DNA from 2 places in the Acetobacter sp. A11-2 genome. Region 2 is predicted to be linked to the other one. Evidence: predicted binding sites of a transcription regulator. Region 2 holds the regulator's gene; the other holds the start of a gene.
What was found. The regulator HrcA, encoded in region 2, represses chaperone genes, less so after heat shock. The targets are predictions, from matches to a motif close to GTTNGCACTCNCNNNNNGNGAGTGCNAAC.

Region 1: groES (co-chaperone GroES) is a predicted target of HrcA. The motif match lies at 3,602-3,630, and genes of this name have one in related genera.

The regions. Positions count from the first base shown of each region.
Region 1 is NZ_CP157843.1:485,495-495,837, reverse strand. It holds gene ABNV41_RS02330 (ATP-dependent DNA helicase) at 1-2,477, shown strand, start outside; gene ABNV41_RS02325 (cold-shock protein) at 2,496-2,699, opposite strand; gene ABNV41_RS02320 (dienelactone hydrolase family protein) at 2,843-3,511, opposite strand; gene groES (co-chaperone GroES) at 3,722-4,015, shown strand; gene groL (chaperonin GroEL) at 4,070-5,710, shown strand; gene ABNV41_RS02305 (discoidin domain-containing protein) at 5,975-7,291, shown strand; gene tnpC (IS66 family transposase) at 7,411-9,021, opposite strand; gene tnpB (IS66 family insertion sequence element accessory protein TnpB) at 9,085-9,432, opposite strand; gene tnpA (IS66-like element accessory protein TnpA) at 9,429-9,788, opposite strand; partial or broken gene ABNV41_RS14050 (hypothetical protein) at 9,853-10,233, opposite strand.
Region 2 is NZ_CP157843.1:2,763,159-2,773,501, forward strand. It holds gene ABNV41_RS13480 (penicillin-binding protein 1A) at 1-444, opposite strand, end outside; gene hrcA (heat-inducible transcriptional repressor HrcA) at 540-1,640, opposite strand; gene rph (ribonuclease PH) at 1,740-2,474, shown strand; gene rdgB (RdgB/HAM1 family non-canonical purine NTP pyrophosphatase) at 2,471-3,070, shown strand; gene ABNV41_RS13500 (L-dopachrome tautomerase-related protein) at 3,091-4,443, opposite strand; gene rpsA (30S ribosomal protein S1) at 4,557-6,275, opposite strand; gene cmk ((d)CMP kinase) at 6,560-7,213, opposite strand; gene aroA (3-phosphoshikimate 1-carboxyvinyltransferase) at 7,210-8,610, opposite strand; gene ABNV41_RS13520 (TIGR02300 family protein) at 8,803-9,138, shown strand; gene folB (dihydroneopterin aldolase) at 9,214-9,615, opposite strand; gene ABNV41_RS13530 (SDR family oxidoreductase) at 9,619-10,343, opposite strand, start outside.

The DNA of each region.
Region 1 (10,343 bases), 590 kb from region 2:
ATGACAAACTCACCCCGCAAGGCAGATTACCCGAGACAATGCTTCAGCCAGGGGATGCTCTGCGTATCTGGCGTTTTTCGCCAAAATGGGAGGAGACACCTCTTCCCCCTCCGCCTGCGTCTCACCCCATTTCCCCCGTAGAGGCACGCGAGCAGCTTACCAAAATGCTGGGCGAGGATGCCGAAATCCGCGCCGGACAAGCCGACTTTGCATCAGTTGCTACAGGAGCGTTTGAGCCACGCAATGTGCGTGGAGACCCCGCCATTGTGCTGGCAGAGGCTGGCACAGGAACTGGCAAAACCTTAGGCTACATTGCTCCCGCCAGCCTTTGGGCAGAACGTAACAAGGGGGCGGTTTGGATCAGCACCTATACGCGCCATCTACAACGGCAAATTGAGCAGGAAACCCGTAGGCTCTACCCAGATCAGGCCACACACCGGCAACGCGTTGTGCTGCGCAAGGGGCGGGAAAATTATTTGTGCCTGCTGAACATGGAAGAAGCCGTTAACACTGCGGCCTCTCGCCCGGCTGGTATTACCATCGCCCTTATCATGCTGGCCCGCTGGGGCTTAGCCACTGCAGATGGAGATCTGTTTGGCGGAGACCTGCCCGGCTGGTTTGGTGATCTGTTCGGCCAAGGGAATCTGATAGGCGTGGCAGACAGGCGCGGTGAGTGTATTCACGGCGCGTGTGCCCATTATCAGAATTGCTTTGTTGAACATTCTATCCGCCGCGCGCGTGAAGCTGATCTGGTTATTGCCAACCATGCTCTTGTTATGGCGCAGGCTGCCTACGCACAGGCAGGTATGAGTGATGATGCAGATGAAACGGATGATCCCTCTGCTCCCTCCCGCTATGTATTTGATGAAGGCCATCATCTGGCCGATGCCGCAGATAGCGCCTTTTCTGCCGAACTTTCAGGGCTGGAGGCCGCCGAGCTACGGCGTTGGCTGCTGGGGGCAGAAGGTAGGCGTTCCCGCGCGCGCGGCTTAAAGCGCCGTTTGGATGATCTGGTTGTTGGCCATCCTAAACTGGAAACACCCTTGGAAGCGGCGCTTATGGCAGCAACCGCCCTTCCTGCTCCCGGATGGTCTTCACGATTAGGGCAAGAGCAGGCGGATGAACCACCGCCGCCAGAACCCCCAGAAGATATCGGGCTGTTTCCACTTGAACCAGAAGCTCCTCAGCCGGTTTTGGAAAATCCTACAGAAATTTTTCTACGGCTCCTGCGGCAGCAGGCTCTTGCCAGAACACAGGAAGGCGGAAAACAGCACGTTTATGCTGCCCTTGAATGTGATCTGCACCCTTTGGTGCCAGACTTGGCAGAAGCCGGGCATCTTTTGGCCCGCGCCTTAACACGTCTTGTTGAACCTTTGCGCACCTTGGCGGAGCGCCTGCACGCGCGCTTGGAAGAAGATGCCGAAACACTGGATTCTACAACTCGCGGGCGCATAGAGGCCATGACGCGCGCCTTACGCCGCAGGGCTATCTCTCGGCTGGATGCGTGGATTGCCATGCTGAGCGCACTGGACACACCCCCTGAGCCCGATACCACACCGTCCCACGTGCACTTCATCCGGGTTGAGCGGCGCGAAAAACAGCGCATGGGAGAGCAGGATGTGGGCCTTTATCGCCATTGGCTAGACCCCACCATTCCGTTTGCTGGCATCATGGCCATACCTGCACAGGGTATGTTGATTACATCTGCCACCTTGCGTGACCAACAAACGAACGAACCAGATAGCGATAACGCAGAACAGGCATGGGAAGCCGCCGAGGCACGCACCGGGGCTAATCACTTTCCCTCACCTCCTCTGCGTGCCAGTCTGGCCAGCCCGTTTGATTATGCCCGCCAGACGCGCGCCTATATTGTAACGGACATAGACAACAGCAGTATTGTTGATCTGGCAGCCGCATTCCGCACGCTTTTCTTAGCATCTGGCGGTGGGGGCTTGGGGCTGTTTACGGCCATTTCCCGCTTGCGCGGTGTGTACGATCGTATTGCGCCTACACTGGAAGAAAACGGTCTGCCGCTTTACGCCCAGCATGTAGATGCGATGGACAACAATACGCTGGTCGATATTTTTCGGACAGAAGAACACGCCTGCCTGCTAGGCACGGATGCCATGCGCGATGGCGTGGATGTACCCGGAAATGCGCTACGGTTGGTGGCATTTGAACGTGTGCCGTGGCCCCGGCCAGACATTCTGCATCGTGAACGCCGGATTCACCTTTCTGGAGGTGACCCGAAATCTTTTGATGAACGGATTGCACGCCTGCGGTTACGCCAAGCCTTTGGTCGGCTTATTCGCCGTCAGTCTGATCGCGGGGTCTTTGTCTTGTTAGACAGGCGCACCCCTACCCGCTTGCTCAGTGCTTTTCCCGAAGGGGTGGAAGTTCGCCGCCTTGGGTTAGCAGACACTGCACGAGAACTTGCAGCCTTTTTGGCAGATACAGAAAGGGCCGATCAAAACTGATCGGCCCTGCCTGAAAAATCAATCTACTTTCAGATTGGTTGCAGCCTGCTTGCCGCGTTCTTCAACCAGATCGAAAGAAACTTTCTGTCCGTCATTCAGGCCACGCAAACCCGCTGCCTGTACTGCGGTAATATGCACGAACACATCTTTACCGCCATCATCTGGGGCAATAAAGCCATAACCCTTGGTGGCGTTAAACCATTTTACTGTACCGGTCGGCATGAGCGGGATAGTCCTTGTTCTTCTCAACGTTTTGTCCTGCTGCACACCGTGTGCGGTTCAGGATATACCTCATCCCCCCATGACCAGCCGCAATTGTCAATCATAATTCGCTAACCGACCACAGCCGGGACAGGGAAATAGGCCTAGGGATTCATGTTGCTTTTCAGGAAATCAATGCTGCGTTCCTGCGCTTCCTGATAAGCTTTGGCATTAAAAGAGCTTCTTTCCGGACAACCAAATCCGTGCCCTGCATCATCGTACACGTAAAGTTCAACTTCCGGATGCGCCTGCCGAATAGCTGCAATATCGGTATGCGGGATACTTGCATCCTGTTCACCAAAATGGAGCTGTACCGGGCAGCACGGAGTCTCGTTCCGGCTGGCGGCAATACCACCCCCATACCAGCCAACAGCAGCCGCAAAATCATCTGTTCTACATGCGGCTTCCCAAGCCAGTGTACCACCCCAGCAATAACCGATAATGCCGACTTTACGAGGCTTGAGCACTGAGGCGGCGGCCTGAATATCCAGCAATGTTTTGGCAAGCGGGATCTGCGCCCGCAATGCCAGGCCCTCTTTCACACCTTCTGCGGAATAATCCAGTTCCACCCCACGCTGCACGCGGTCAAACAAGGCTGGCGCAATTACGTGGAATCCTGCCTTGGCAAAGTTTTCGCACACCTGCCGGATATGGTGGTTCACACCAAAAATTTCCTGAAGCACCACAAGTGTGTAAGGATGATGGCTGCCTTCGGTTTCCCATGCGGAAAACTCATGCCCGTCCTCAGCCTGAAGTGTTGTGATATGACCCATATGAGCACCTCCTATGCGCTCTCAGGTTACAGCAAAAAGAAACTTTATCCACATTCCTTGACTCTGCCTTTGGGCAGACCTATCTCCTTTTCTGGCACTCCCGGGGTGGGAGTGCTAACGTAACGCGGCGTTATGTTACGCGCGACAAAGCGGATGGGGCTGCTTTCTGTTAAGGGCGCCATCCCAAAAATGAATGTGGAGCGATCCATAATGACGAAGTTTCGTCCCTTACACGACCGGGTAGTTGTCCGTCGCCTTGAAGGCGAACAGAAGACCGCTGGCGGGATCATTATTCCTGACACAGCTCAGGAAAAGCCTATGGAAGGCGAAGTGGTTGCTGTTGGTCCGGGTGCGCGGAATGAACAGGGCCAGATTGTGGCGCTTGATGTTAAGGCCGGTGACCGCGTCCTGTTCGGCAAATGGTCCGGCACGGAAGTGAAGATCGACGGCGAAGAGCTGCTGATCATGAAGGAAAGCGACATCATGGGCGTGGTAACCGCCTGATTTTGCGCTGATCCGCATTTTTAATTTCAGAACGATCTTCACAGGAGAAATTCAATGGCTGCCAAGGACGTAAAGTTTGGTGCAGACGCACGCCAGCGTATGCTGCGCGGTGTGGATATTCTGGCTGACGCTGTAAAAGTGACGCTGGGCCCCAAAGGCCGCAACGTGGTGCTGGACAAGAGCTTTGGTGCCCCGCGCATCACCAAGGACGGTGTTTCCGTTGCCAAGGAAATCGAACTGGCTGACAAGTTCGAAAACATGGGCGCCCAGATGCTACGTGAAGTGGCATCCAAAACCAACGATGTGGCTGGTGACGGCACCACCACGGCTACGGTTCTGGCTCAGGCTATCGTGCGTGAAGGCCACAAGGCTGTTGCCGCCGGCATGAACCCGATGGATCTGAAGCGCGGGATCGACAAAGCTGTTAGCGTTGTTATCGAAGAGCTGAAGAAGAACGCTAAGAAAGTGACCACCCCGGCGGAAACCGCTCAGGTTGGTACGATTTCTGCAAACGGTGAATCTGAAATCGGTCAGATGATTTCCGAAGCCATGCAGAAAGTTGGCTCCGAAGGCGTGATCACGGTTGAAGAAGCCAAGCACTTCCAGACAGAACTGGATGTTGTTGAAGGCATGCAGTTTGACCGCGGCTACATCTCTCCGTACTTCGTGACGAACCCGGAAAAGATGACAGCGGATCTGGAAAATCCCTACATCCTGATCCATGAAAAGAAGCTGTCTTCCCTGCAGCCCATGCTGCCGCTGCTGGAATCCGTTGTTCAGTCCGGCCGTCCGCTGCTGATCATTGCAGAAGACGTTGACGGTGAAGCTCTGGCAACCCTAGTTGTCAACAAGCTGCGCGGTGGCCTGAAAATTGCTGCTGTCAAGGCCCCGGGTTTTGGTGATCGCCGCAAGGCCATGCTGGAAGACATTGCCATCCTTACGGGCGGTCAGGTCATCAGCGAAGATCTGGGCATCAAGCTAGAAACCGTTACCCTGAACATGCTTGGCACCGCCAAGAAAGTGCACATCGACAAGGAAAACACCACCATTGTTGATGGTGCTGGCAAAGCCGATGACATCAAGGGTCGCGTCAAGCAGATCCGTGCACAGATCGAAGAAACCTCTTCCGACTACGACCGCGAAAAGCTGCAGGAACGTCTGGCCAAACTGGCTGGCGGTATTGCCGTGATCCGCGTTGGTGGTTCCACCGAAGTGGAAGTGAAAGAACGCAAGGACCGCGTTGACGACGCCCTGCACGCAACCCGTGCTGCTGTTGAAGAAGGCATTGTTCCGGGTGGTGGCACGGCTCTGGCCCGCGCTACGCTGAAGCTGGAAGGCCTGCACTACCACAACGATGACCAGCGCGTTGGTGGTGACATCATCCGCCGCGCCCTGCAGGCTCCTCTGCGCCAGATCGCCCACAACGCTGGTGAAGACGGTGCCGTGATCGCGAACAAGGTGCTGGAAAACAACGACTACAACTACGGGTTCGACGCTCAGGCTGGCGAATACAAGAACCTTGTTGAAGCCGGCATTATCGATCCGGCCAAGGTTGTCCGCACGGCTCTGCAGGATGCAGCTTCTGTTGCTGGCCTGCTGATCACCACGGAAGCCATGGTTGCAGAACGCCCGGAAAAGAAAGCTGCTCCGGCTGGTGGCCCTGACATGGGTGGCATGGGCGGAATGGACTTCTAATTTTCCAGCAAAGATTATTTTTGGTATAAAAGAATAAGGGGAATAGCTTCGTGTTACTCCCCTTTCTTTTGAAATATTTCAATTGAATGCTCTCAAATTTCATTTAATTTATGGCTCATACATACAAAGTATTTTTCTTTAATTATCTATAAAACTTAGATATGAAACAAAATTTTGGAGACCCTTTTTGCATACACTCGAATTTTTGAATATATGTAACTAAATAGGTCAATCGTAAAATTATTTTCCACTGTGGAGAGTTACATGAAATATGCCGTTTTTTTTAAAACTCATAAATGGGATAGTATTATAGAAACACAATATGAGCGCATGAAAGAATCTGTTCAAAACGGGGATCTTTACATCCTTTATGATGAAACATTTTCCCGTGCCCCTACCCATTTATCTAATGTAATATCAATTACTCAATCAGACATTGAACGCGTTGGATTAGTGAACCATGGTGGATTTTGGTATAATGGAGATTACGGTGGCATCGTATCTTTTCTACTAAAACCTGATTACGATTTTTACGTATTTTCTGAATATGATGTCGGTGTATATCATAATCTTGACAATATTATCGCGACTATGAAAAATGAAAATATAGATGTGATCGGAAATGAAATAAAAGATTCCAACTGGATACATGCATCTAGTGCGCAACCATATTATAATGTGGAAATAGAAAAATCCCTTTTTTGTATTGGATTTTTTTCACGAAGAGCTATTGTAAATATTTATGCTCGACGCTTGCAGCAAGCTATTTTTCGAAAGAAACATAATTTAGAATTTTGGCCAATTGGAGAAGCTGTTATGGCCACAGAATGTAAATTAAGTAATTTAAATTATAGAAATTTATCCTATTTTTGTGGAAATCTTGATAACTATAACTGGAATGAACCAATTCTGGAAAATTATACTAAGTATATAGATCTAAAAGATACATTCATCCATCCCATTTGTGATTTTGATAAATTTGTTAAACTTACATTTGAAACACAATCAAAAATTGATAACAAATTGATGGATAAAATATCACATATTTCTGACAGTAATGTATACATAAAATCATATTACATGAGAGACAATACAGAATCAGATAAAATAAAAATCTATGAAAAATATGTAGAAAATATCGGCCCAAAAGTTTTTCCTTATATAAATGAAAATATCATCTCGTACGGATGCAAAGCATATCAAAGTTCATGTTCTGAATATTCATTTTCAGAATTTGAAGCAAATAGAGTTCTAAATTTACTTCCACGATACCATTTTTCTATGCATACAGATATGGAACTTAATCCATGGTGGCTATTAGATTTAGAAAGAGAACGTCATATATCTAATCTTTATATTTTTGACCGACCAGACTTAGGTGGTTTTAGAAGTATAAATTTAGATGTAAGTATAAGTTCTAACATGAATGACTGGACATCTCTTTACGTAAAAAAGGATGATTCTTTACTTTGGAATAAAAAGATAGTTATTGAATCTAACGCTAGATATATAAAAATATCTCTACTTTCTATAGGAATTCTGCATTTAGATACTATTGTAGTTACTAGCACAGAAAAATAATAACATTAGTATAATTATTTTCTTTTTAACCTTGATATATCTGAACCTGTTAGATCTTGAAATTCTTCTCATATTATAGGGATGGAAGAAGAGTAACCGGCCGCTCTGGGCCGCCTTGATTATGCGGCCTGCCTGTGCAGTGTATTCACGGGTTTCCAGTTCCATGGCAACAGTTCGTGGAGCCGGTTGATCTTGTGCTCGTTGATACGGGCCAGGACGTCGGCGAGGTAATCGTGCGGATTAAGCCGGGAGAGTTTTGCGCTTTCGATAAGCGTCATGGCATCAGCGATGTTGTCGCCCCCGGTGTCGGATCCGGCAAAGAGATAATTTTTTCGCCCCACGCATACGGGCCGTATGGCGCGTTCGGCAGGATTGTTGTCGATGGCGACACGACCATCTTCGAGGAACAGGGTAAAGGCCGTCCACCGGTTGAGCGCATAACGGATTGCTTTTGCCAGTTCCCCCTTGCCTGGGATACGGGCAAGCTGTGTTTCGCACCATGCGTGGAATGCTGTGACACGGGGGCGGCTTTGTTCCTGTCGGACAGCCAGACGATACGGGGCCGGGTGTCCGGTGATCTGGCGCTCGATATCGTAGAGCTCTCCGATCTGTTCAAGTGCTTCCCTTGCGATTGTCGAATCACTGCCCTTCCAGACATCATGGAAGGCCCGGCGGAGATGAGCCCAGCAGGCTGCTTCGCGCACGTGCACGGTTCCTGTTGCGTCTGGTTTATACAGATCCCTGAACCCGGCGTAGGCGTCAGCCTGCAGAATGCCCCGGAACTGTGCCAGATGGGTCTGGGGATTGATCCCCTTGCGATCGGGAGAGAACCAGTAGGCCACGGCGGGCGGATCACTCCCTCCCCATGGGCGGGGATCGCGCAGATAGCTCCAGATCCGCCCTTCCTTCACGCCCCGGGGTTTGCCAGCCTGACGCAGACGGGGGTCAAGAACCTGGATGGGTGTATCATCAGCATGTAGCAGGTCTGCCTTTACGACATCCTGACGGATCAGATCTGTCAGAGGACGCAGAACGGCAACGGCCTGACCACACCAGTCGATCAGGGTTGAACGGGGAATGTCCACACCCTGACGGGCAAAGATCTCATTCTGACGATAAAGCGGAATGTGGTCATCGAATTTCGAGACCAGGATATGGGCTAAAAGCCCGGTGCCAGCCATCCCCCGTGGGACAGGGCGCGACGGTGCTTCAGGCTGCACCAGTGTTTCGCAGTGACGGCAGGATTTCTTCAGCCGTGCCGTTTCGACAACTTTCAGTTTTGCCGCAATAAAGTCCAGTATTTCGGTGACATCTTCGCCTACAAGACGCAGGGGACCGCCACAGGCAGGACAGGCCTCACCTGGGTCGAGAACAATACGCTCCCGTGGTGTCGTGTCAGAAACCTTTGGTTTGCCACGCTGCCGTGGGGGAGAGACTGCATCATCGCTGACATCATGCTCCCTGATATCAGGAGAAGGATCGGCTGCCGCGATGGCGATTTTTACATCTTCAAGGAGCAGTTCGAGTTGTTCAATCTCACGGTCTATCTTTTCTGAACTGGCCCCGAATTTCTGTTTCTGAAGACGTGCGATCCGGATTTTGAGAGACTGGACAAGAGCTTCATACGCACGGGCTGACGCAGAAAGCCGAGCCACTTCGGTCTGCAGGGAAACAATCATTTCCCTCAGGGTATCCGGATCATCAGGCAGGACCGCAGGTGCAGACGTCATTATGAAAAAATAGCAGAAAACCTAAGAAAATTCAAAATGTTCTGCACTCTCACGCCATAAAAATCAGGCCACGCGAGACGGTGGTGCAGACCAGGAAGGGCGTCTCCACTCCATGCCTTCCCACAGCATGGCCATCTGTGCTGTCGTCAGGCGTGCAACGCCCTCTGCCGGAGACGGCCATGGAAAACGTCCCTTCTCAAGCACCTTGTAATAAAGACAGAACCCCTGACCGTCCCACATCAGAAGCTTGATCCTGTCCCCACGGCGACCACGAAAGGCAAAGAGCGCCCCTGATGTCGGGTTCTGACGCAGCACGTCCTGTGCCAGTGCTGCCAGACCCGATATGCCCTTGCGCATATCGGTCACCCCGCAGGCCAGATAGACACGCACGCCGTTGCCCACGCCAATCATGCCGTCTCCGCAATCCGGATGACCCGGGCCAGAAGATCTTCGGCAGGATGTCCCGTCACCCTGATACTACGGCCATTGCGCAGCACTATGGCCAGTTCGTCAGGATCACCGCCAGATGCCACAGCAGGTGTCGTCACTGAAGCAACAGGAACAAACGCCACAGACTGATCTGGGGAAGATAGTCTTTGACGGAATGACGTCCGCCATTGGTAAAGATGTTGGCGGGTCAGGTCATGTCGACGTGCCACATCCGATACACTTGCTCCATCCACACCAACTTCAGCCAGTATCGCCAGCTTCCGTTCATCCGACCAGCGGCGGCGGCGTTCAACGCCAATCAGGATTTCCTGGGTCATTCTTACCTCTCAAATGACGTCAATAACGACGTCGTTAACGACGGTAAATTACCAGTCACAATCCTCAATCATAAGGCGGCCTCAAACGGCCGGTTACCTTCCAGGCGATACGCGCTATCTTGTTTGCGAGGACGACAGCAACCAGCTTCGGCTTTTTGCGGTTAATCAAACCGAGAAGCACGGTGAGACATTCTTGGCTTTTGACTGCTGCACATGCTGAACTACCGCCGTATGCCACGTCTTCTGGTGCAAATCGATCCGTTTGATCTCTTCCCGGATCGGCGCATACTCTTCACTGTGTATTGCGAAATAGCTCCCTCGCCAGCGGTGGCAAAGTCTCATCTGATGTCATCCTGTCTAGGAGCGGTTCAATTCTGTACATACCTGTTGCTGCGGTGATGCCGAATTCTGCTGCAAAACCACGGATTGCATTGGCGATCTGGGAGCTTTACGGACGAGACAGGGGCGATCTGAAAACATCTGATTGAGGCGGTTCGCCCAAAGGGCAAGACTCCCCATGATCTGCGGCGCATGATAGCAGCGATTTTCATGGCG
Region 2 (10,343 bases):
GCGCGTTAAATCCGTAAGGCCAGCACGCGCAATAGCAACTGGGTCCACCCCTTTGTGTGTCCAGAATTTCTGGTCTTCTGCCGCCACAAATGCATTTTTGACCTTATCGGGCACGGCACTAATAGGCACAAAGATACGCCGCTCATTCGCCAGTTCGGCAATAAGCTGATCATCTCCGGCATAAAGGCGGCTCATGACTGGCGGCTGGTAGGAGCGCAAGCCCTCTACCGTAGGCAGATCCGCCACAATCCCTTCGTATTGGGACCACAGCAGAACCACAGCACCCGTGGTGCCAACCAACGCCAACGCAGCCGTTGCCCCAAGCACCTTCCGCCATTGGCGAAAGCGCGGGCGGCGTAGATCGGGCCTGCGATTTTGCGGAGACCTGCCCTGAGAATGGCTGGAAGATGAACCCTGATCACCAGAAGACGGAGCGCTTGTCATACAGGCCCTTTACCATTCTCACACATAATCGTCTGCCCTGTTTGCGCATTGTAATAAAAATCATGGCCGAATTCCGACCACATCTACAAACAGTGCTAACCCAACATGTCACCTAGCAGGCGGGCTGTATAATCCACCACCGGCACAATACGCCCATAATTGATACGGGTGGGGCCAATAACCCCGATAGCCCCTACTATCCGGTTCGCCTCATTACGGGCAGGCGCCATGACAACAGACATACCTGTAGCCCCAAACAACCCGCTTTCTGCACCAATAAAAATGCGCACCCCTTCAGAGTTCTCTACCAACTCCAACAGGCGCAACATGGTTTCCTGCGCTTCCAGCCGGTCAAACAGTGTTTGAATGGCCAGCAGCCTGTCCTGCCCATCTACATCGGCCAATAAACGAGATTGCCCGCGCACAATCAGGGTGCCCCCCAGCCCGTCTCCGCCACCATCCCAAATGGCAAGGCCGCTTTCCACCACCTCTGCTGTAAGACCATTCAGAATACTTCGGTCTTCCGTCATTTCAGAGCTTACGCGCGTGCGTAAATCTGGCAGAGATGCCCCCATGGCCCGTGCATTCAGGTAATTTGCAGCCTCCACCAAGGCAGAAGGCGGCATACCGGGCGGTGTTTCGATAACACGGTTTTCAACATGCCCATCTGCACCCACCAGAATAACCAGTGCGCGATTGCTGCCTAACGCCACAAACTCAATGTGCTTGATGCCACCATCCCCTTTGGGCGCTACCACCAACCCGGCTGCATCGGACATGCCCGCCAAAAGAGATGAAGCCTCTGTAAGCGTATCTTGCAGTGAGCGCCCTTTGGCCTCCAGCGATTGACCGATGACCCGCTGGTCTTCTTCCGAGAGCGCGCCAAACTGCAACAGGCCATCTACAAACAGCCGCAACCCTTTTTCTGTAGGCAACCGCCCGGCAGATGTATGGGGGGAAAACAGCAGCCCGGCTTCTGTAAGGGATGCCATGATATTGCGTATTGTGGCCGGAGAAAGCGGCAGCCCAAGCCTGTGAGACACCGTGCGGGAGCCAACGGGTTCCCCGCTCGCTACATATTCTTCCACCACTTCACGCAGAATAGCCGCAGACCGCGCATTCAGCCCCGGAGGCAGAGCAGCTTTTACTGGCAGCAAACCACGCTTCATGACACAAGGGCTCCTTCGCATATCCATAAATCCCGGATAGCCTTTATATACCTTATTCGTGCAGTTTTACTGCCGACAAAAGCGCACCATACGCGCCAGACATCTTATTTTACCAAGGAGCTTTCCATGCGCCCTTCAGGCCGCCAGCCAGACCAGATGCGCCCCATTACCATTGAAACAGGCTTTGCCCACCACGCTGAAGGCTCTGCCCTTATTCGCGTTGGTGGCACGGAAGTACTGTGCACTGCCAGCGTAGAAAACCGCGTGCCGCCTTTTTTGCGTGGCAAAGGTACAGGCTGGGTTACGGCTGAATACGGCATGCTGCCCCGCGCCACCCACACACGCGGCAACCGCGAAGCTGCCAAGGGCAAACAATCTGGCCGCACGCAGGAAATCCAGCGCCTTATTGGCCGCTCCCTCCGCGCCGTCACAGATCTGGACGCTCTGGGTGAAATGAGCATTACGCTGGATTGTGATGTGCTGAACGCTGATGGCGGTACGCGCTGCGCTTCCATTACAGGCGCATGGGTGGCGTTGCGTCTGGCTCTTGGCAAACTGGTCGCCACCAATGTACTGCCACGCCTGCCACTGCGCGGGCAGGTTGCTGCCGTTTCCTGCGGGCTGACAACAGAAGGCGCTGTGCTGGATCTGGATTACGTGGAAGATAGCTCGGCTTCTGCTGATACCAACTTTGTGCTGACAGCAGACCGTCGCATTGTGGAAATTCAGGGCACAGCAGAAAGCGCACCATTTACGGAAGATGCGTTTGACAACCTGTTTGCACTTGCACGCAAGGGTGTAACCGAGCTGTTTGAAGCCCAGATGGCTGCCGTGGAAGCTGCAGAAAAAAAGCGCGCATGAACGCCATAAAACTGGAACGTGGCAGCACCCTTGTGCTTGCCACGCACAATGCTGGCAAGCTGGCAGAATTTGCCACTCTGCTGGCTGATTTTGGCATCAAGGTTGTTTCTGCTGGTGAGTTAAACTTGCCAGAGCCAGAAGAAACAGCAACCACCTTTGCGGGCAATGCCGCCATTAAGGCCTTAGCCGCCGCCAAAGCCGCCAACCTGCCCGCACTAGCCGATGATTCTGGGCTATGTGTGGCCGCACTGGATGGCGCACCCGGCATTTATTCTGCGCGCTGGGCTGGCCCGAACAAAGATTTTGCTGGGGCCATGGCGCGTATTGAAAAAGAAATTGGGCAAGGCAAACGCAACGCATGGTTTATTTGCGTGCTGTGTCTGGCTTTGCCTGATGGCCGCACGGAAAGCTTTGAAGGCCGCATAGATGGCCAGATTGTTTGGCCGCCACGAGGCACACAGGGCCACGGATATGATCCGATTTTTGCCCCCGAAGGCGAAGCCCGCACATTTGCTGAAATGGCTGATGCAGAAAAAAACGCCATCAGCCACCGCGCCCGCGCCTTTGAAGCCTTTAAAAACGCGTGCCTGAGCTAAAAGCCTAACTGCCTACCACACTAACCACCTGCCGGTTCTGCGGAACTGACAGGTGGCCCCTGAATGGGGAAGCGAATGAGCAAATAAGGTGATTGGCGCTCATCCTTACCATCATGAAAGCCCGCAAGACGGTTCCACTGCCCCAGTGTGCAATACACATGAGTGGGTGTGCAAAAAATACCGTCTGGTGAAAGAATCCGCGGGTCATGTACCATGAGGTCCATGGAACCATCCGTATTGCGGCGAAAAATGGCATCATGCTCAAAATTGGTGGTGTAAATGCGCCCTTGAGCATCTGTTGCCAGACCATCCGCCACACCTTTTTCTCCTTCATCCTTTATGGCGGCAGCCAACGCACTTTCTGAGGCTGACATATCTGACAATACGGCCGTAGGCAGGCTGTACAAGCGGCGACTGGTAAGAGGAGAATAAAATACGCGGCTGGAATCCGGGCTCAAGGTAATGCCATCTACCCCGCCAGTCACAAATTTGGGTTTTTGCGCAGGATCGTATTTAAGCGGCAATCCTTCCACCACAGCCATAAAACCAGCCTCTGCCTGTATGGAGGGATGTTTCCCCAACACGCGCCGTTGCTGACCTGTAGCAATATCTACCACCACCAAAGCCGGACTGTGGCCGAAGGAACTATCGGTTACGTAAACAGTTCCTTCCGCCCCATGCGTAAGGTCCACCCGCAAATCATTCATATGGCTGTCAGGCAACAAAGCTGGAGCTTTTAGAACGATAGAACGCACCAACTTATTGGCAGCCGGATCAAAGCAGACAATTTTTGCGGCACCCGGTTGCAAAGGTAATCCGGCCAATTTGCCATCATCAATCGCCCAGATAAAACCGCGCGTGTCCTGTGTCATGCCATGGATGGAAAGCAAACGTTCTGCCGGAGGGGCATCTGATGGCATGCTCAGTACAGCACTTGGCCACGGAACAAGATGGCCATTCACCAATTCCGCCAGCGTAGCCCCTTTATGATTAATGGCATGCCGTGGAAAGCCTACAAAAACACGGCCATTATCCGTCACCACAATGCCCGATGGCCCCGGCCCATAAAACTCTGCCACAATCTCGAATGATCCGGCAGATTCGTAACCCTGATCTCCATGCACCCCGGTTTGCACAATAGCGATTGGAGTAGCACGCACAGATTTGGCGAGCGCCAGACCTACCCCCGCACCACCAGCCACAAGCAGATGCCGCCGCGCCAGTTTGGAGCTACGTGTGGGGCTAAATGGCTTCTGATTCAGCGTTATGTTCCGGCGCACCATTCCGTTGTGTCTCCAGTTCTTTGATGAATCTGAAACACAGTGTGGCACAGATTGGCAGATATCCGGGTGTTTTCTACCCAGCCCTTTCATCACAACACAGCGCAACACAAAAAAATGGCGCCGGAAACCGACGCCATTTTCTTAAAACGTAATGCTCAAAAAACATAAAGGAGCAGTCAGACCGCCCCTTTATGGCTGAACAATTAGTCTTCGCCGTCTGTGTTACGACGACGGATAGCTGCACCCAGGATATCACCCAGGGAAGCGCCGCTATCAGCAGAGCCGTATTCGTTGATGGCCTGCTTGTCTTCTTCCACTTCACGACCCTTGATGGTCAGGGCCAGCTTGCGGGCTGCACGATCAACAGAGATGATCTTCGCATCCACGCGTTCGCCAACTGCAAAGCGTTCCGGACGCTGTTCTGCCTTATCACGGGCCAGTTCAGCGCGACGGATGAAGCCAGTCAGAACGTCATCAACCTTCACTTCGATACCGTTCGTCTGAACAGCGGTCACGGTGCAGGTTACGATGGAGCCCTTCTGAACGCTGGCAAGCGCATCGGCTGCCGGATCTTCCTGAAGCTGCTTGATGCCCAGAGAGATACGTTCTTTTTCCACATCCACGTCCAGAACCTTGGCTTTGACAACCTGGCCCTTTTCGTAGTGCTTCATGGCTTCTTCGCCCGGTTCGTCCCAAGACAGGTCGGACATGTGAACCATGCCGTCGATATCTGCAGACAGACCGATGAACAGACCGAACTCGGTGATGTTGCGGATTTCGCCTTCTACGGTGGAGCCAACTTTGTGCTCTTCCGCGAACTGCTCCCACGGGTTGCGCTGAACCTGCTTGAGGCCCAGAGAAATGCGGCGCTTGGCGCTGTCCACATCCAGAACCATCACGTCCACTTCCTGAGAAGTTGCGACGATCTTGCCCGGATGGACGTTCTTTTTCGTCCAGGACATTTCGGACACGTGCACCAGACCTTCAACGCCCGGTTCCAGCTCAACAAATGCGCCGTAATCGGTGATGTTGGTCACGCGGCCCGTGAAGCGTGCACCCGGCGGGTACTTCAGGGCAACATTTTCCCACGGATCAGCTTCAAGCTGCTTCATGCCAAGGGAGATACGCTGCGTTTCCGGGTTGAAGCGGATAACCTGCACGCGCACCGGCTGGCCGATCTGCAGAGCTTCGGACGGATGGTTGATGCGCTTCCAAGCAATGTCGGTCACATGCAGCAGGCCGTCAACGCCGCCCAGATCAACGAACGCACCGTAATCGGTGATGTTCTTGACCACACCATCCAGAATCATGCCTTCCGTCAGGCCCTGGATCAGTTCGCTGCGCTGTTCAGCACGCGTTTCTTCCAGAACGGCACGACGGGACACAACGATGTTGCCACGAGCGCGATCCATTTTCAGAATCTGGAAAGGCTGGGGCACACCCATCAGCGGGCTAACATCACGCACAGGGCGGATATCTACTTGGCTGCCGGGCAGGAACGCCATGGCGCCACCCAGATCAACCGTGAAGCCACCCTTCACACGGCCATAAATGGTGCCGTTGACGCGGTGATTGGCTTCGAAAGCCTTCTCCAGGCTTGTCCAAGCTTCTTCACGACGTGCCTTTTCACGGGAAAGCACAATGCTGCCATCGCGGTCTTCATACCGTTCAACATACAGTTCAACGATATCGCCGGGCTTAACTTCCGGCTTTACACCCTGTGGTGCAAATTCACGCAGAGCAACGCGGCCTTCGCTTTTCAGGCCGACATCAACGATAGCGTAATCATCGGTCAGACGAACAACGCGGCCACGAACAACGGAGCCATCAAAGCCCGTGTCCCGGCCAAGGGTTTCGTCCAGAAGGGTTGCAAAATCTTCACCGCGGAAATGGTCCGCAGTCTGGGTTGTGGCTGAAGCCATGTGTAACTGTTAACCTTGGGCCCGCCTGCAGTGGGCAAGCAAGCTATTCCTGCGCCCCGCATTATGCGGCACGGCTTACTTGGCATGTCTATAGGGGCCATCCCCTGTAGCCTTTTTGCCAAGCCTCAAATCAAAATAAAAACAAACCTGCATGGTACGCAGTGTTTGATCATGCACAGACACTGTGTACAGGCCGCTTGTCAATACAAACCACCCGTGCACAGCCTGAAAACCGCCAGAAAAACGGCATTGCGTTACCACTCTAACACAATTCCGCTGAATTTTTATTCTGAGATTCCAGCGAGTCGTTCTCTTACAATCTGCAATGCTTTTGCCAAAACAGCATCTGCTTCCAGTTCATCTGTTTCAATCACATATGCGTCATCCGCCACAAGCATGGGGGCAGATGCACGCCCGGCATCTGCATCATCTCGCGCACGTAGGGACTCTTCCAGTTCTGCTATACACGTTGGTGCATCAGGGGCATTGCGGTCTCCACCAAGCTGTAAGAAGCGGCGCAAAGCCCGTGTGCTGGGGGATGCTGTAATAAACAGCTTTACGTCTGCATCCGGAAAAATGGCGGTGCCAATATCGCGCCCATCCAGCACGGCCCCTTTTCCCTGCGCGAACCGGCGCTGCGTTTCCACCAAAGCAGCGCGCACTTCTGGCTGTGCCGCCACCTTGCTGGCAGCCTGTGCCACTACGGGTGTGCGTAAATCTGGTCTTTCCAAATCGGCTGGCAGCAAACGGGAGGCAAATTCCTGCGCAGGAGAAGCCGGATCCTGCCCAGCATCCAACGCCAAGCGCCCAACAGCACGGTAGAGCAAACCTGTATCCAGATACGGCAGATGCAAAGCTTCTGCCAACCTGCGCGCCAACGTGCCTTTACCTGCTGCGGCTGGGCCATCCACTGCGATAACTGGGCCGCCTCGTGTCATGCTACAAACCCCGCGCCAATGCTGTTCATCAGATCCAGATACTGTGGAAAGCTGGTTTCGATAAAAGAGGTATCATCAATTTCCACAGGTTTTTCAGCCACAAGGCCCATAACAGAAGCGCTCATAGCCAGACGATGATCCATATGAGTTTCCACCTTGCCGCCGCCGGGAATATGACCTGCCGTGCCGTACACAATCATATCATTCCCTTCCACAGCGGTGCGAACGCCGTTGTTTTCCAGCAGCGCTACAGTTGCAGCTAAACGGTCGCTCTCCTTCACCCGCAGTTCTTCAACCCCGCAAAAGCGTGAAACGCCAGATGCGTAAGCTGCGGCAACTGCCAGCACCGGATATTCATCAATCATGGAAGGTGCACGTTCTGGTGGCACTTCCACGCCCTGGAGAGCAGACGCACGCACACGCAAATCCCCTACAGGTTCTCCGCCTTCTGTGCGTGCATTCAGGATTTCAAGCTGCGCACCCATTTCCTGCAATGTGGTAAACAACCCGGTGCGCAATGGGTTGAGCCCCACCCCAAAAATGGTGATGTCAGACCCAGCCACCAGCAGCGCCGCAACAAGTGGGAAAGCTGCGGATGAGGGATCACCCGGCACGGCAACATCACGCGCCACAAGGTTGGGCCGCCCCTGCAAACGAATGATTCGGCCACCATCTGGTGTTTTTTCTACAGAAACTTCTGCCCCAAAATGGCGCAACATGTTTTCTGTATGATCACGCGTAGCAACCGGCTCTTCTACGCGCGTTTCTCCAACTGCATTCAACCCGGCCAGCAATACGGCGGATTTAACCTGCGCAGAGGCAACGGGAAGGCGATAATCCAGCGGCTTGGGGTCTGCCAAACCACGAATGGCCATGGGTAGACGGCCACCCTCACGCGCAAGAAATGTGGCACCTGTTCCGGCCAGCGGGTCCATAACGCGCTTCATGGGCCTGCGGCGAAGGCTTGCATCCCCCGTCATCACAGATGTCATGCCATGGCTGGCCAAAATGCCAGACAACAGACGGGCGGCTGTGCCTGAATTGCCCATATCCAGCACGTTATCTGGCTCTTTAAGCTGCCCAACACCCGGCCCGCTTACGCGCCACTGGCCCAGCCCTTCCTGCACTGCATCTGCCCCCAAAGCACGCATGGCTGCGGCTGTGCACAGCACATCCTCGCCTTCCAACAGGCCAGAAATATGCGTGGTGCCCTTGGCAAGAGATGCAAACATAAGGGCACGATGGCTGATAGACTTATCTCCCGGCACGCGGATGGAGCCAGAAAGAGGAGCTTGAGCGCGAGAAACCCGTAACGGGCGGGTGGAAGATGTGGTCTGCTGTGTCATACCTTGTTCATTCCGGCGTGTGGGGCGACAAGTCAATCCGCCAGAAACCATAAAAACTGCTTTCTGCTGCCAGAAAATGCATTTGTTCTGCAAGTCGGGTTTGACAGGACACAAAACACAATGGCATTTGGCGTCGCCTTATAGTCTGGTTCGATTCCATCTCGCGTTGCGGGAAGGTATCAGCCTTCTTTCCGGGGCATCTGTGCCCCCCAATCTGACTGCTCAGGATCGACAGGTAGCAAGATGTCTCAGCCCGATCTCGGCACCAAACGCGTCTGCGTCTCCTGCGGTGCCCATTTTTATGATCTCAACCGCACTCCAGCCGTATGCCCCAAATGTGGCACGGAACAGCCCCCACTGGTGCCCCGTTTGCGCCGGAGTTCTGACACCCTGTCCAACACCCCGGCAACAGCGGCACCCGCCAAGAAACCCAGCGAAGACGACATTGATCTGGATACTGATGCAGATACAGATGCCGATGACGTGCTGGAAGATACCGCCGATCTGGATGACGATGATGATGATGACATCAGCTCTGATATTGATGTCAGCACCGATTCGGACGAACACGATTCCTGATCTGCTGCCATAAACACGGCAAAGAAAAAGCCCGCCTTCTGGCGGGCTTTTTTTTATGAAGATCTCATCAAATTTTTACGCAGGTGTTGAACGTCTTTCTATTTCCACACCAACGGCTTCGATTTCTTCAAAAACATCCAGCTTTTCAATTCGTACCCGCACGACCTTCACGCGGTTATCCGCCAGCACACCGGCAGCAATACGTTCTGCCAGCGTTTCCACCAGCCTGACATGCCCCTCCGCCACAATCTGACGCACCAGCACGACCACCTGCTCGTAGGAAACGGTGCGGCTCAGATCATCCGCACCAATTTCCAGATCTGTGCGATCATCCACCCCGAATGAAACGGATACGCGAATACGCTGCGATACCCCCTGTTCGTGCGGAAAAACGCCAATATTGGCATCCAAAATCATGTTGCGGATAAACAGACGGCGCAAAGGCGGCTGATCCGCCCACGGAGCAAAAACAGCCATTTTCTATTCTTCCAATACAGCACCGGCAGGCAAAGCCGGAGACCATTGTAAATGCTGCCCACCATCCAGCGCCAGCATCTGCCCTGTTACAGAGGGTAAAGCCAACAGCGCCAGTGCGGCGCGCGCAACTTCCTGAGGCGATGTGCCATGCCCTAAAGGCACAGAGGCACATTGCCGGGCAAACTGCTCTTCTGTCTGCCGCGTACTTGGCAATGCCGGCCCGGGCCCTATGGCGTTCACACGTATACCTTTAGGAGCCAGAGCCAGCGCCATTGTCTGTGTTAACGTCCACAAAGCGCTTTTAGACACCGTATAGCTGACAAAATGCGGTGTAAGAGACCACACGCGCTCATCCAGCATATTCAACACCATACCTTGCGCCGTTTCTGGTAGCGCCTTGGCAAAATGCTGCATCAGCACAAATGGGGCACGCAGGTTGGGTTTTAGGTGCGCCATCCAGCTTTCTCGCGTGGCATTATGCCATTCATCCCGCTCAAACGTAGAGGCATTGTTGACCAGCACACCCAGCGGCCCACCCAAGGCAGCCGACGCCTGTTCGACCAGAGGTTCCACCCCTTCTTCGCGCGCCAGATCTGCTTGCAACAGGCAGCTTTTCTGCCCACATGCGTTAATGGCGGCTGCAGTTTCCTGCGCATCTTCCTGGCCTGAGCGATAGTGAATTGCCACATCAAAGCCAGTCTGAGCCAACCCCAAAGCTATGGCACGTC